4 regions of the Gordonia sp. CPCC 205515 genome follow, and region 2 is predicted to be linked to each of the others. Evidence: predicted binding sites of a transcription regulator. Region 2 holds the regulator's gene; each other region holds the start of a gene.
The links. Region 2 encodes LexA, which represses DNA repair genes until DNA is damaged. Its sites were predicted from a motif close to CGAACANNTGTTCG; they were not measured.
Positions count from the first base shown of each region.

Region 1 (3,733 bases), on a different contig from region 2:
CGGGGTGTCGGGCAGCTTCACTCGGAATCGTCCGGCGTCGATGATTTGCCCAGCGCCGCCGCGGATTCCCCGAAGACCAGATAGTCCTGGTGCAGGATGCGCGTGGTGATCCGCGGGGCGATGCGGTGCCCGAGCTCGGTGAGATCACCGAGCAGTGACCCGACCCGTTCCGGCCGGTCGATGATGCCGTGCAGTACGCGCGCTGCGGCCTTGTCCACGTCCCAGACACCGGTCTGGTGGTCGTATGCCTCGGTCGGTGCGATCATCCGGGTCCGCACCAGCGGCAGCCGCACGTTGGTGAATGTCACGTGATCGCTCAGACTTTCGGTGCGCACGACATCGCTGAACGCCTCGATCGCCGCCTTCGACGCGGTGTAGGCACCGAACCGCGGCACCCGGGACTGCACCGCCATGGACGTCACGTTGACGATATGCCCGGACTGCCGGCGCACCATGTGCGGCAGCAACCCCAGCACGAGATTGACCGCCCCGAAGTAGTTCACCGCCATCACCCGCTGGTAGTCGTGCGCGCGATCGGTCGCGTTGATCGTCGCCCGCCGGATCGACCGGCCGGCATTGTTGACCAGTACATCGACGTGATCATGTTCGGCCAGAATGGTTTTGACCAACGTGGCGACCTCGCTCTCGTCGGCGATGTCGCACGGGTAGGCATAGGCCCGGCCGGGCGGGATGCCCGCTTTGCTCGGGGTGGCGGACAACTCGGCGACCGCGGCATCGAGACGCTCGGCGTCGCGCGCGACGATGAACACCGTCGCACCCCGGGCCACACACATCCGTGCGGTGGCCTTCCCGATGCCGCTCGACCCGCCAGTGATCAGGATGTTCTTGCCGACCAGCGGTCCCCGCGGGTCGAGCCGCCGGTGCCGATCCGGATCGAGGTGATCGGCCCAGTAGGTGAACAGACGAGGTCCGTACTCCTCGAGTTCGGGCAACGCGATCCCGTGCTCGTGGAGTTCGGCGATGGTGTCGTCGGATCGGAAGTCGACCGGCAGGGACAGTGTGTCGAGCAACGTCGGCGGGATACCCTGTTGGGCGGCAACGAGATCGCGGCCCACCCGCAACGGTCCGGTACCCGCGAGCCGCAGGAACGGTTCGACGATGCCGTTGGGCACCACGTCATGTCCGCGTGGTCCGCGGAATCCGGGGGCGATCGCGTTGTACATCGCGGTGACAGTGCGTCGGCGCGGGTCGCTCAGGTGATACACCCGTCCGCCCCGATCCGGGTCGACCGCCAGCAACGCGACGAGCGAGGTCGCCACGAAGTCGACCGGCACGATGTTGACCGTGCCGAGATCGGGCATCAGCAGCGGGAGGGCGGACGGCACATGGCCGAGCAGTCGCAGATGGCCGAAGAAGTAGTAGGGTCCGTCGATCTTGTCCATCTCACCGGTCCGCGAATCGCCGACGACCACCGACGGACGGTAGATACGCCAGCGCAGACCGATGCGCGCTCGGATCACCTTCTCCGCTTCGAACTTGGTCCGGTGATACGGCGTCGGAAAGCCCTGTCCGGTGTCGAAATCGTGCTCGGTGTAGGTCCCCCGGTGATCGCCGGCGACCGCGATCGACGACACATGATGCAGCATCGCACCGCGGGTGAGCGCGAAGTCGGCGACGTGCGACGTGCCCTCCACATTCGCTGCCTGCTGGGCTTCGGCGTCGGCGGTCAGGTCGTAGATCGCGCCGAGATGGATGACGTGGTCGATGCGGGGCAGTTCGTCGGGGCGGATGCCGAGTCCCGGTGTGGTGAGATCGCCGCTGACCGGAACGATCATCCCGAGACGTTCGGTGTCCGGATAGAGGGCGTCGAATCGCTCCGACGATGTCGGTCGGACCAGCACGAAGATCTGCGCATCGGGCTCGACGATGCGCAGACGTTCGACGACCCGACTACCGATGAAGCCGGTGCCGCCGGTGATGAAGTATGTGGTCATGGTGGTGGGTCGATTCTCCCTCGGCGCGCCGCCGTGTGCTGCCGTCCGCGCTTCTTACCGATCGGTAAGAAGCTGTTGGTCACAGCGTGTCATTTCCGTCGGGTGACTGCAACAACTACAGGGGGATCTCTCACTCGTTTCTCGAACATTAGTTCGATAGACTGTCGGGGTGGGATGGGATCAGGGACCACCGACGTGGTCGGAGATGGAGCGCGTGCTCTCCGGTCGTCCGTCGGACGGTGGCCGACCGGGGGAGGCATTCGGACCGGGTGACGGCGGTGACAGCCCCGCCTGGTCGCGCAAGCGCGGCGCCTACCAGGCCGACGATGTCGAGCGCCGAGCCTCGGCGGTGCCGTTCGCCGAGCTGCATGCCCACAGCTCCTACAGCTTTCTCGACGGCGCGTCGATGCCCGAGGAGATGGTCACCGAGGCGCATCGCCTCGATCTGCGGGCGCTCGCGCTGACCGACCACGACGGGTTCTACGGCATCGTTCGATTTGCCGAGGCGGCGAAGGAGTTCGGCCTGCCCACCGTCTTCGGGGCGGAGTTGTCGCTCGAACCCGACGTCACCCGCACCGGGGTGCCGGATCCGCCGGGCGAACATCTGCTGGTGCTCGCCCGCGACAGTGAGGGCTATCGGCGCCTTTCGCGGACCATCGCCGACGCGCACATTGCCGCCGGGGAGAAAGGCCTGCTGCGCTATGACCGGGATCGGTTGCCCGACGACGCCTGCGGACACTGGCTGATCCTGACCGGCTGTCGCAAAGGTGCGGTGCGGCGAGCCCTCGATCGGGGCGGGCCGGGCGCTGCGCGTGGTGCCCTGACCGGACTGGTCGAGCGGTATGGCCCGAATGACGTCGCCGTCGAACTCACCGCCGGGGGCTTACCCGACGACGACGAACGCAACGCGATCCTGTCCGGCCTGGCCGGCGAGTTCGGGCTGACGACGGTGGCCACCACCGGTGCGCACTTCGCCGCGCCCCGGCGCCGGAGGTTGGCTCAGGCGGTCGCCGCGGTCCGTGCCCGCACCGACATCGAGACCATCGACGGCTGGCTCCCCGGTGTGGGCGGCGCGCACCTGCGCAGCGGCGACGAGATGCTCCGGCTGCTGCCGGGTCATCCCGAGGCCATCGACAATGCCGTCGGGCTGGCCGCCGACTGCGCGTTCGCCCTCGGACTGATAGCCCCGAAACTGCCGCCGTTCGACGTGCCCGACGGCCACACCGAGAACACGTGGCTGCGCGAACAGACGATGGCCGGTGCCCTGCGGCGTTACGGAACGCCGGGGGCGCACCCGCAGGCCTACCGACAGATCGAGCACGAACTCGCCATCATCGAGACGCTGACCTTTCCCGGCTACTTCCTCGTGGTCGCCGACATCGTGAACTTCTGCAAAGCCAACGACATCCTGTGCCAGGGCCGGGGGAGTGCGGCCAACTCCGCGGTCTGTTACGCGCTGGGCATCACCAACGTCGACCCGGTCGCCAACAAGCTGCTGTTCGAACGGTTTCTGGCGCCCGAACGGGACGGCCCACCCGACATCGACGTGGACATCGAATCCGATCGCCGGGAGGAGGCGATCCAGTACGTCTACCAGCGCTATGGTCGTGACTACAGCGCCCAGGTCGCCAACGTCATCACCTACCGCGGCAAATCCGCCATCCGGGACATGGCGCGCGCGTTGGGATATGCCACCGGACAACAGGATGCCTGGAGCAAGACGCCCGACGAGGCGCCCGTCGACGTCACCGACCTGGCGAGCGAAATCCTGGGTATGC
Region 1 covers NZ_JBCLVJ010000013.1:10,957-14,689, reverse strand. The annotation lists gene AAFP30_RS20000 (alanine racemase) at 1-15, opposite strand, end outside; gene AAFP30_RS19995 (SDR family oxidoreductase) at 18-1,955, opposite strand; gene AAFP30_RS19990 (error-prone DNA polymerase) at 2,125-3,733, shown strand, end outside.
Region 1: the regulator LexA is predicted to act here: its motif matches at 2,098-2,111, upstream of AAFP30_RS19990 (error-prone DNA polymerase).

Region 2 (3,733 bases):
ACGGTCAGCGATACCGCGCCCGAGTATTTCGCACTCGCCACCGCCACCCTGCGGGAACTGCCCGCAGTCCGGCGCGAGATCGAACGCCTCACCGGGCATCTCGCCGCCGACGACGTCGCCGACCAACTCGACCATCTGGTGTTCGACGGATTCGTCGCGGCCACACCTCGCAGGCATCTGCAGCACCTGCCCCGGTATCTGCAGGGTGCAGCCGTCCGCCTCGCCGATCTGCCGGCGGCCGCGACTCGGGATCGGGAGGGCGTCAATGCCGTGGATCGGGTTGTCGCGCACTGGAATCGTCGACTGAATCAATTGCCGGCGGCACACCGCGACACATTCAACGAGTTCGCTCACTGGACGGTGGAGGAACTGCGTGTCGGACTGTTCGCCCAACGGCTGGGCACCGCCTACCCCATCTCGGAGAAGCGGGCGTTACGAGCTCTGGACGGATTCGGTTGAGATCTGGTCGTCGGCCGACGGGGACATCGGGTCGTCCACGGACGAGGACACGCCTCGCAGATCGTCGATCTCGTGCTGGAAGTCCTCGATCGAGTCGAACGAGCGGTAGACCGATGCGAACCTGAGGTAGGCGACCTCGTCGAGGTCGCGCAGGGGACGCAAGATCGCCAGCCCGACCTCGTTGCTGGGGATTTCCGCGGACCCGGACTGCCGGACGGTGTCCTCCACCTGTTGTGCGAGTTTGGCCAGCGCGTCCTCTTCGACGGCACGGCCCTGGCAGGCGCGACGCACGCCGCGCATCACCTTCTCGCGGCTGAACGGCTCGGTGACACCATTGCGCTTCACCACCGACAGGACGGCGCTCTCGACGGTGGAGAACCGGCGCCCGCACTGTGCACACGACCGGCGGCGACGGATCGCCTGGCCTTCATCGGCGACGCGTGAATCGATGACCTTGGTGTCCTCGTTCTTACAAAACGGGCAGCGCATGCCCCCGAGAATACCGCCCACGCGTCACCGGTACGCGGGCGCGACCAGCGCCTGCCCCACATGCAGTCCGGCGCCGGACAGGTCGTTGCGGGCCACGATCTCGTCGATGACGGCCTGCCGCGGCACGTCGGGGGCGATCCGCTCGGCAATCGACGTCAGCGAATCGCCCGACCGCACGTGCACCACCTCGGTGCCGATGGGTGCGGGCGCGACCGACGCGGCGTAGCCGGAACCGACGATCGCGACCACCCACACCAGCCCGGCGAGCGCCACGCCGACCAGCACGGCCACGGCTGCGGCGCGGCGGCGGGCGTAGACCCGGCGGGCGACGGTCGGGCGGGGCTCTGCCACCGCACCCGCCTGCTGTGACGCGCGCAGACTCGACGCCGGGGCCGCGCACCGGCTGCCCCGCACCCGCGGCGTCGCGGGCAGCGGGCCGAGCGGCCGTCCGTCTGCCGGACGACCGAACGCGGGTTCGACTCCCCGCACCGGGCGATCACCGACCCTGGTGGCGCGCACGCGACCCTTCGGGGCGGCGGTACCGGTAAGAGCTGCGGAGCTGGTCGGGGCTGCGGTGCGGGTGATGGTGGCGGTGCTCATGGTGTCCTCCGGAGGGTGTCGGTTCGAACACGTGAACGTCGAACACGTGATCGATAAAACGTATGTTCGAGTTTTAGCACGCCCCTCCGACAAAGTCGCGACAAACCGCAAAACACCTCGAACACATGTTTGAACATGTCGGTGACTTCGGCTACTGTCGGCGCTGTACCACTCGAACGACCAGCCGTTTCGCAACCCGAACCAGTTCCCGACCGAGAGGAAGGACTCACCGATGAGCAACAAGTCCGGCGGGCACGACGCCCGGCATACCGGCCAGGCCACCACCGGCCCGGCGGCCGGCGCCCAGGACCCGGAGACCGCCGAGGCATCCCTGACCCCGCGCCAGCGCGGAGTGCTCGACTACATCCGGCAATCCGTGCGTGAGCGCGGGTACCCGCCGAGCATCCGCGAGATCGGCGACGCGGTGGGGCTCACCTCGACGTCGTCGGTGGCCCATCAACTGCGCACACTCGAGCGCAAAGGTCTCCTCAAGCGCGACCACAATCGGCCGCGCGCGGTGAACATCTCCGACGGCGAGCACAACAACCCGCCGGGTGGCAGCGCTGCGGCCGACGGCACGCCCTTGCCGACCCCGGCGTTCGTGCCGGTGCTCGGACGGATTGCGGCAGGCGGCCCGATCCTCGCCGAAGAAGCAGTGGAGGACGTCTTTCCGCTGCCCCGCGAATTGGTCGGCGAGGGATCGCTGTTCCTGTTGAAGGTGGTCGGCGAGTCGATGATCGACGCGGCGATCTGCGACGGGGATTGGGTGGTGGTGCGTCAGCAGAGCGTCGCCGACAACGGCGACATCGTCGCCGCGATGATCGATGGCGAGGCCACCGTCAAGACGTTCAAGCGCAAGAACGGGCACATCTGGCTGATGCCACACAACGCCCTGTTCGAGCCGATCCCCGGCGACGACGCGGCGATCCTGGGCAAGGTCGTCACGGTGATGCGGCGGGTCTGAGCCACCGGCCCGGCACCCGCCGCATCATTCCCGGCCCCGGGGTCAGTCCGCCAGCGCGGCGGTGGCGGCGGCCCGTGCGGCCACCGGATCGGTGGTGGCCAGCACGGCCTCGGCGGCTTTTCGGCACTGGTCGAGAGTGACGCCCGACAGCCGTGCACCAACGGCCGCGGACGCGGCCGGCGCGGCCGAGAGCGAGTTCACGCCGAGGCCCACCAACACGCACGCGAGGAGCGGATCGGCAGCTGCCTCACCGCACACACCGACCGATTTGCCTGCCGCGACGCCCGCCTGCCCCACACTGTGGATGAGGTGCAGCGCCGCGGGTTGCCACGGGTCGGTGAGCCCGGCAAGCTCCGGCGACATGCGGTCGGCGGCCATCGTGTACTGCGTCAGATCGTTGGTGCCGATCGAGACGAAGTCGACCTCGGCCAGGATCGCGGGGGCCAAGATGGCCGCGGCCGGGACCTCGACCATCACGCCGGCGATCATGCCGCGCTCCCGGACCTGCGCCGCGAACTCGGCGGCTTCGGCCGGCGTCGCGATCATCGGTGCCATCACCCACGGCGTGTTGCCGCTGGCCTTGCCTGCGGCGGCGATGGCGTCGAGCTGATGTTCGCGGATCTGCGGGTTGTCGGTGGCAATACGGTTGCCGCGCACGCCGAGTGACGGATTCGGCTCGTCGAGCTTCGTGACGAACTTCAGCGGCTTGTCCGAGCCGGCGTCCAGGGTCCGGATGACCACCTTCTGGCCGTCGAACGCGTCGAGAACCTCTTTGTAGAGCGCCGTCTGCTCCTCCACCGACGGTTCGTCCGGCCGATCGAGGAACGCCAACTCGGTGCGGAACAGGCCAACACCTTCCACCGGGAACGACGTCGCCGTGCGGGCCGACGCCCCGTCGGCGACGTTGGCCACCACCAGCACCTCATGACCGTCGGAGGTTCGACCGGGTCCCGTCCACGACTTGACCGCCTCGGCCTCTTTACGGCTCTGTTCGACTGCGGCGACCGCGGTCGCCTCGTCCGGGGACACCTCGATGGTGCCGGCCGTGCCATCGACCAGCACCGGAGCGCCGACCGGGACATCGGTGAGGCCGGATACCGCGACCACACACGGGATACCCAACTGGCGGGCGATGATGGCGGTATGGCTGGTGGGTCCGCCGAGCCGGGTCACCAGCGCGATGATCAAGGCCGGGTCCAGTCCCGCAGTGTCCGCGGGCGC
Region 2 covers NZ_JBCLVJ010000021.1:63,916-67,648, reverse strand. The annotation lists gene hrpA (ATP-dependent RNA helicase HrpA) at 1-459, shown strand, start outside; gene nrdR (transcriptional regulator NrdR) at 433-948, opposite strand; gene AAFP30_RS26435 (LysM peptidoglycan-binding domain-containing protein) at 973-1,548, opposite strand; gene lexA (transcriptional repressor LexA) at 1,781-2,512, shown strand; gene AAFP30_RS26425 (phosphoenolpyruvate--protein phosphotransferase) at 2,555-3,733, opposite strand, start outside.

Region 3 (3,733 bases), on a different contig from region 2:
ATCTCCGATCGCGTGGTCACGTTGTCTTCCGGGGTCCATCAGATTGGTCGGATCGACCTTGGCGACCTCAACTGGGAACTTCGGCGCTATCGGCGCTGGCAGGCCTACGGCGACTCCAAGATGGCCGACCTGATGTTCGGCAAGGAGTTGGCGGCGCGGTTGTCGGCAAGCGGATCGTCGACGACGTCGATGATCGCCCATCCCGGATACGCGGCCACCGAATTGCAGGGGCGGTCGGAGAACTTCACCGATACGTTCATGCGGCTCATGAACACACTGCCGGTCGCGCAATCCGCGGCCGCCGGCGCGCTGCCGACCCTGTACGCCGCCACCTCGCCCGACGCCACCAACGGCACGTTCTACGGCCCGACGAAGCTGTTCGGCATGCACGGGGCCCCCGGACGGTCGGGGTACAACAAGCGCGCCGACGACGTCGCGGTTCGCAAAGGACTGTGGGAGTTGTCGGAGAAGCTGACTGGGACCCCATTCGGGATCTAGCTCGCGTTCTTGACCCTTCGTGACGCTCGCTCGTTCCTCGCGGGCTCCTCAGGGGGCGGGGCCAGGGTCGCGTTCGTTCCTCGCGGGCTCCTCAGGGGGCGGGGCCAGGGTCGCGCTCGTTCCTCGCGGGCTCCTCAGGGGGCGGGGCCAGGGTCGCGCTCGTTCCTCGCGGGCTCCTCAGGGGGCGGGGCTAAGGTCGCGCTCGTTCCTCGCGGGCTCCTCAGAAGAAACGATCCCTGAGGTGCGAGGCGCAAGCCGAGCCACGAAGGGCAAGGCCGGTGACCTTTACGCGACGTTGAACTTGATCGCGTTCGAGGCGCCCGAGATGGTGTCGGTGACGGTGATGCCGTAGGCGCCCGGCGTGCGCAGCAGATAGGTGTGCGTCGCGGTGCAATCCTGGGTCTTGAACAGCTGCGCCTTGGCCGGGATCTTGGGGCCGGTGATGCGGATTTCCATCTTGCACTCGTTGCCGTCGATCACCGGTCCGGCGTCGATGGTCGAGTTCCAGCGCACGCCGAGCTGCGAGTTCTTCGGATAGGTGTTGTCGCCGACCGGCTGTGTCTTGGGGGCGTAGACCCATGTGTTGATGGACTTCACACCGTTGGGTGCGTCGGGGCGGCCGAGCTTGCCGAAATGCTGGGGCTTGTCGCTCGACGACCCCAGCGCCGAACTGCCCGCGTCCAGGAGATTCGAACTGCCCATGTCCGCGCTGCCGGAACTGCCGAACAGGTCGCCCAGCGGATCGGCGGACGCGGGCGCGGCGACAGCGGTGATCGCTGCGGCGCTCAGGAGGACGGCGGCTACGGACGTGCGGTTCATGATTCTCTCTTCGACCCCGGGGCATGTGTTGATAACGATTCGATTAAAGCACGTGGTGGGGCGCCCTTTCGAATCACCAAACGCCGAGCGGGCGGAACTGCACGCTGATCCGCGCACCCACCCCACTCGTCTTCGGCACCGCGTGCTCCCATGTCCGCTGGCAGCTGCCACCCATCACCAGCAGGTCACCCGGGCCGACGACAAAGCGCAGCGACGACCCGCCGCCGCGGGGCCGCAGCAGGAGCGGGCGGGGAGAGCCGAGCGAGAGGATCGCGACCATCGTGTCCTCGGAGTTGCCGCGACCGATCCGGTCGCCGTGCCACGCGACACTGTCGTCGCCGCTCCGATACAGGCACAACCCGGCGGTCGCGAACCCGCCGGGCAACTCGTCGCGATAGTGCGCCGTCAAGGTGTCGCGCGCGGTGACCAGTGTCGGATCGGGAAAATCGTGGGCCTCGTGATAGATCGCGACGAGCCGCGGCACGTCGACGACCCGGTCGTACATCTGCCGTCGTTCGGCCCGCCATGCTGCCGTGTCCCGGAGTCGGTCGAACAGCTGACCCGAGCCCGAGATCCACCCGGGCCGCAGATCCACCCAGGCGCCGTCGGACAGTTCGCGCCGGGTCGTCGACGTCAGCGACCCGATTTCGACGGTCTCCGACTGGTCGAACAGTGACGACTGGATGCCCGCGGTCATGCTGCCAGGGTAGCGGACGAATGCGAACACGCGTTCGATGATGCGGAAAACCGTGCAGGTTCACGAGATGTCCGTCACGTCCACCTGCAACTTTGTTGCGAACTGTGAAACATTTCGGTATCCAATAACAAGTGGTAGTAACTAACATTTCGACTGGAAGGTAGAGCGCGATGGCGTCATTTCTGTATCGGGTCGGAAGGTTCTCCTTCCGGCACAAGTGGTGGGTGATCGCCGTCTGGTTGATCGCCGCGCTCACCGTCGGTGGGTTGGTCGGGGCGCTGAGCCCCAAGTTCGCGAAGGACTTCAGCCTTCCCGGCACGGATTCCGGCACGGCCACCGAGCAGGTCCAGGAGTACTTCCCGGACGTCATGAAGCAGCAGGAAAGCGCGTCCACAAGCGTGCTGGTGGCAGCCGACGACGGACTTGCCGCCCACTCGTCGCAGATTGACGCACTGGTCACCGACCTGCAGAAACTGCCCGAACTGACCGACGCGAAGACCGTCGCCAATCCACTGGCGGTTGCGCAGGCGCAGCCCGCGATGTCGGCGACGGTGATCGGCGACGACGGCAAGGTTGGACTCATCCAAGTCCAGCAGAACACCAATCTCGCGGACTTGACGGTCGAGCAGAAAGATCAGTTGAAGGACATTCTGGCCGAGCATCGTGGCGGCGGGCTGCAGGTCGAGGCCACCGGTTCGCTGATGCAGGTCATGGAAGCCGGAGGCAAGTCCGAGCTGATCGGCTTCGCGGTGGCGTTCGTGGTGATGATTGTCGCCTTCGGCGCGCTCGTCGCAGCGTTCATTCCGCTCGTCACCGGCATCGTCGGCGTGCTGCTCACGATCATGTTGCTGACCTTGTCGGCCAAGTTCATCGACATCAACGAGACCGCCACCGCCATTGTGACCATGCTCGGCATCGCGGTCTCGATCGACTACGCGCTGTTCATCGTGTCCCGCTACCGCACCGAACGACGCCGCGGTGGTGATGCCGCCGATGCGGCCGGGCGCGCGGTGGGTACAGCCGGGTCCGCGGTGGTGTTCGCCGGCCTGACCGTCATCATTGCGGTGGTCGCACTGATGGTCATCGGCATCCCGCTGATCGCCCAGATGGGTATGGGCGCCGGTGTCGCGGTCGCGATTGCTGTGCTCGCCGCTCTGACGCTGATCCCCGCCCTGCTCGGCGCGGTGGGGCGTTTCGCCTTCACCCCGCGCATCCCGTGGATCAAGCACGCCGAGGAATCCGACACGGTCGACCCGCTTGGTGTGAAGTTCGGCCGGACTGTCGTCAAACGTCCGCTGCTATTCATCGTCGGCGGTTTGCTGGTGCTGGTGCTGGCGGCGATCCCGGTGTCGAAGCTCGAACTGGGTATGTCGATGACCAGCGACGACGAGGCGCCTGCCCAGTCGCTGCTGCAGCGTGGCTTCGGCGAGGGCATCAACGGTCCGCTGCTCGTGGTGCTGCACACCGACAACGGTGACGTCACCGCGGCTGCCGACAAGGCCGTCGCCCACATCAAGACGCTCGACGACGTGGCCAACGCCAACACCCTGACCTGGATCGGCAACGGCCAAGGGCAGCAGCCGAACTCCGGCGCCGACACCGCACTTATCTCGGTCACTCCGACGAGCTCGCCGTCGTCGGCGGAGACCCACGACCTGATGGAGGAGATCCGCGACTACACCCCGGCCGCGCAGCAGGCCGGTGCCGAACTGCACGTCG
Region 3 covers NZ_JBCLVJ010000011.1:383,068-386,800, reverse strand. The annotation lists gene AAFP30_RS19350 (oxidoreductase) at 1-498, shown strand, start outside; gene AAFP30_RS19345 (hypothetical protein) at 784-1,317, opposite strand; gene AAFP30_RS19340 (alpha-ketoglutarate-dependent dioxygenase AlkB) at 1,391-2,014, opposite strand; gene AAFP30_RS19335 (MMPL family transporter) at 2,185-3,733, shown strand, end outside.
Region 3: the regulator LexA is predicted to act here: its motif matches at 2,038-2,051, upstream of AAFP30_RS19340 (alpha-ketoglutarate-dependent dioxygenase AlkB).

Region 4 (3,733 bases), on a different contig from region 2:
ATCAGGAGTCGAGGGCCGATCCGGGGACGGCGGTCGGCGTGCTCAGCCGCAATCGCGGTGATGGAACTGCAGGGCGAACAGCTCCTGGTCGACGCGATCGGAATCCGGCCCCAGACGGGGCGGCACGGAGAACCCCCGCACCGCCAGGTCGGCAAGGTGACCGAGCGGGACGGGCGTGGGATCACCCACCGCGCGATGTGCGCGGTAGACGACCACGACGGCCGGAACGAGGACCACGGCAAGGAGGGTGACCAGCACTAATGTGTTCATGACAGAAATTATTCTGCCGAAAAGATCGTGCCACTAGTGGCACGAAAGACAATGTGCGCAAAGTTTCTGCCATACTGGATCGGTGTTGCAAACCGTCGCCGTCCTCCTCTACCGCAAGGTGGCACTTTTCGAGTTCGGCGTGCTCAACGAGGTCTTCGGCCTCGACCGCACCGACGACGGCGTCCCCGCCTTCGAGTTCCTGATCGGCTCACCCGAGCCCGGCGCGCCGCTGGACATCGGTAACGGCGCGTTCGTCGTACCTCCGCACTCACTCGAGGACTGCCTGCGCGCCGACCTCGTCGCGGTGCCCGGCGGCAGCACCAACGGGCCGTACCCGGCGGAGATCCTCGACACCTTGCGCGGCGTCGTCGACAACGGTGGCCGCGTCCTCACGGTGTGCTCAGGGGCATTCGCCGCCGGCGCCGCAGGACTCCTCGACGGTCGCCGCTGCACCACCCACTGGCGCTACGGCGCCAAGCTCGCCGAGACCTTCCCGAAGGCGATCGTCGACACCGACGTGCTGTTCGTCGACGACGGCCCGATCACCACCAGCGCCGGGACCGCGGCGGGGATCGATGCGGCGCTACACCTGGTTCGGGAGGAATTCGGACCCGACGTCGCCAATCGCATCGCGCGCCGCATGGTCGTGCCACCGCACCGCGATGGCGGTCAGCGACAGTTCGTGGAGGCCCCGGTACCCGCCTGTGAGTCCGACGGCTTCGCGACGATGCTGCAGTGGATGGTCGAGCACCTCGACCGCGAGATCGCCGTCGACGACCTCGCCGCCCGCATGCACATGTCGAGTAGGACCTTCGCCCGACGATTCGTCGAAGAAGTCGGGGTGTCGCCGCACAAGTGGCTGACCGAGCAGCGCGTGCTGCATGCGCGCCGCCTGCTCGAATCCACCGACCTGGCCGTCGACGCGGTCGCCGGCAAGGCCGGGTTCGCGTCGGCGACACTGCTGCGACACCACTTCAACGCCGCGGTCGGGGTCACCCCGACGGTCTACCGGCGGCGTTTCGCCGCGCCGTAGATAACTCCGGGACACTAGTCCGTCGCGTAGGAGTCCTTGAAGGACACCCGCGGGGTGGTCGCCGAGTGGTACGCGGCCAGTGCCACGAAGACCACCGCCGCGACCCCGAACACCACCGCGAGCACCAGCGCCGCGATGTGCACGACGTCGAAGGTCAGTCCCCCGCCCGAGGCGCTGAACAGCACGGCAACCACCGCCAGCACCGTCCCCAGCAACGCCCAGGCCGCACTCCGCAGCCGCGGCGCGACCACAGACGCATAGAAAAGTCGCTGATAGATGGCCAGCTCGAACTCGTCGACCGCAGCCAACCGCACCGCGTCGTCCCCGGCCAGGGCGCGCAGATCGCGCGCCAGTGTCACATCCCCCTGCAGCTTGCGGGTCTCCCGCTCGCGATAGCGCACGTAGGCGATCACGCCCACCGTCACCGCGATCAACCCCAAGCCGACAACTGCTCCCCACTTGTCCACGACCCCACACGGTACAGGTCACACCTGTGCGCGAGGTGCGCCAGGTCACAAGCCGGAATCCGGGAGCAACGATGCCGTTTTCGCCCTTGCACATGCCGCCGCGCCCAAGTAAAGTATCGAACATCAGTTCGAGACCATGGGGGGTGAGGCTCGGTGACCAGCACCAACGTCGGTGAGACAGCGGTCTCGCTCTACGGTGAACTCGACGAGTTGCTGGATCGGATCGCCGCCCACAACGCGACCGCCGACTCCTATCAGGACACCATCGCCGCGGCCGAAGCCCACGAACGCAGTGCCCGACGGATGAGTTACCTCGGGTTGCAGCGGGTGATGGAGTGCAACGACCGCGGGGTGGCGGGCTTGGAGGGCTACCGGTCGATCAACGACTTCATGGCGTTTGCCCTGCGGATCACCGACCCCGGACGCCGTCGCAAACTGATGTTTCATCTGATGCCGATGTACTCGCTGACCGGGGAACTACTGGCACCGAAGTGCCCGAACCTGGCCGCCGCATTGGCCGACGGGGCGATCGGCCCCGATCACGCGATCACTGTCATCGACATCCTCACCAAGATCCCCGGCGCGGTGGACCCCGAGGTACGTGAGGCGGCCGAGGCCGAGATGGCTGAGCATGCGCGCTCGTTCATGCCGCAAGAACTCAAGGTGCTCGGCGCCGACTTGTTGGCGCGCATCGACCCCGATGGCACCCTCACCGACGACAAAGACCGACGACGACAACGCTCGCTGTACCTGTCCAAGCAGGACACCCAGTTGATGGCCACCCTCGAAGGCCACCTCGACCCGGCCACCACCGCCCTGCTCCGACTGGTCCTCGACGCCTGGGCCGCCCCCGGAATGAACATGCCCGACAATCCGGACTCACCCTGCGGCAACAAAGACGACGCCGACCCCGAAGCGTTGAAGGCCGCCGCCAGAACCGATTTCCGTACCCAGGCCCAACGTAATCATGATGCGCTGCACGCCTTGCTCAAGGCCGTGGCCGACGGAGGCCTGCTCGGGAAATCCCACCGGGGTTTGCCGCCGCATCTGATCGTCACCATCACCGAAACCGCGTTGCGGGAGCGGGCCGGGGTCGCGACGACCGCCGGAGGGGATCTGCTACCGATCTCCGAGGTCATCGAGTTGGCCGCCGACGCCCACCCGCACCTCGCGGTCTTCACCGGCCACAGCGCCGAACCACTCTATCTGGGAGACGGTCACCGGTTGGCGAATCAAGCCCAACGCATGATGCTGCTCGCCCGCGATGGCGCGGTGTGCACGTGCCCGGGGTGTAGTCAGCCGTTCACCCACCTCGAGGTCCATCATGCGGAAAAAGATTGGGCCGATGGCGGGTTGACCGACATCATCGACCTCGCCGGCGCGTGCCCGAAACACAATCGGATGGTCGGGGATCAGCCCGGACAATGGTCGACCCACATCATCAAAGACGGACCCGACGCCGGGCGCCCCGCCTGGGCCCGCAACGGCCGTGACGGGCCCGGCCCGGCGCGGGTCAACCGCACCGGCATCGTCGCCCACGACTTCGCCCGCCGCCTCGCCGCGCGACGAGCCAACACCCCCACCCACCAGAACCGGTCGAGCACAACCGAACCCAAAGTATCGACCGGACCACCATCCACACCGGAGGAGCGACGCCGCATCCCACGGCTGATCGCCTCGGGCTGGGCCGTCACCACCATTGGCCTGACACCGCCCAACTGACACGTGCTGCGGCCACTCACTCGGCAGGGGTGCGTGGCTCCCGCGTGCCCGAAAGACAGAAACGAACCCCCGCCGGGGGCTGTCCGGCGGGGGTTCGTTCTCGGGATGGTCAGGCGATCTGCGCCTGCCACATCCAGTGCAACTGCTCGAGCTTGGAGGCGAAGCCGATCAGCAGATCCTGCGTGACCGGGTCGGTCTTCTCGGTCACCGAGATCCGCTCACGCAGACCAGCGATGACAGT
Region 4 covers NZ_JBCLVJ010000004.1:429,100-432,832, reverse strand. The annotation lists gene AAFP30_RS07260 (hypothetical protein) at 43-270, opposite strand; gene AAFP30_RS07255 (GlxA family transcriptional regulator) at 353-1,303, shown strand; gene AAFP30_RS07250 (hypothetical protein) at 1,318-1,770, opposite strand; gene AAFP30_RS07245 (DUF222 domain-containing protein) at 1,924-3,492, shown strand; gene AAFP30_RS07240 (Dps family protein) at 3,602-3,733, opposite strand, start outside.
Region 4: the regulator LexA is predicted to act here: its motif matches at 1,888-1,901, upstream of AAFP30_RS07245 (DUF222 domain-containing protein).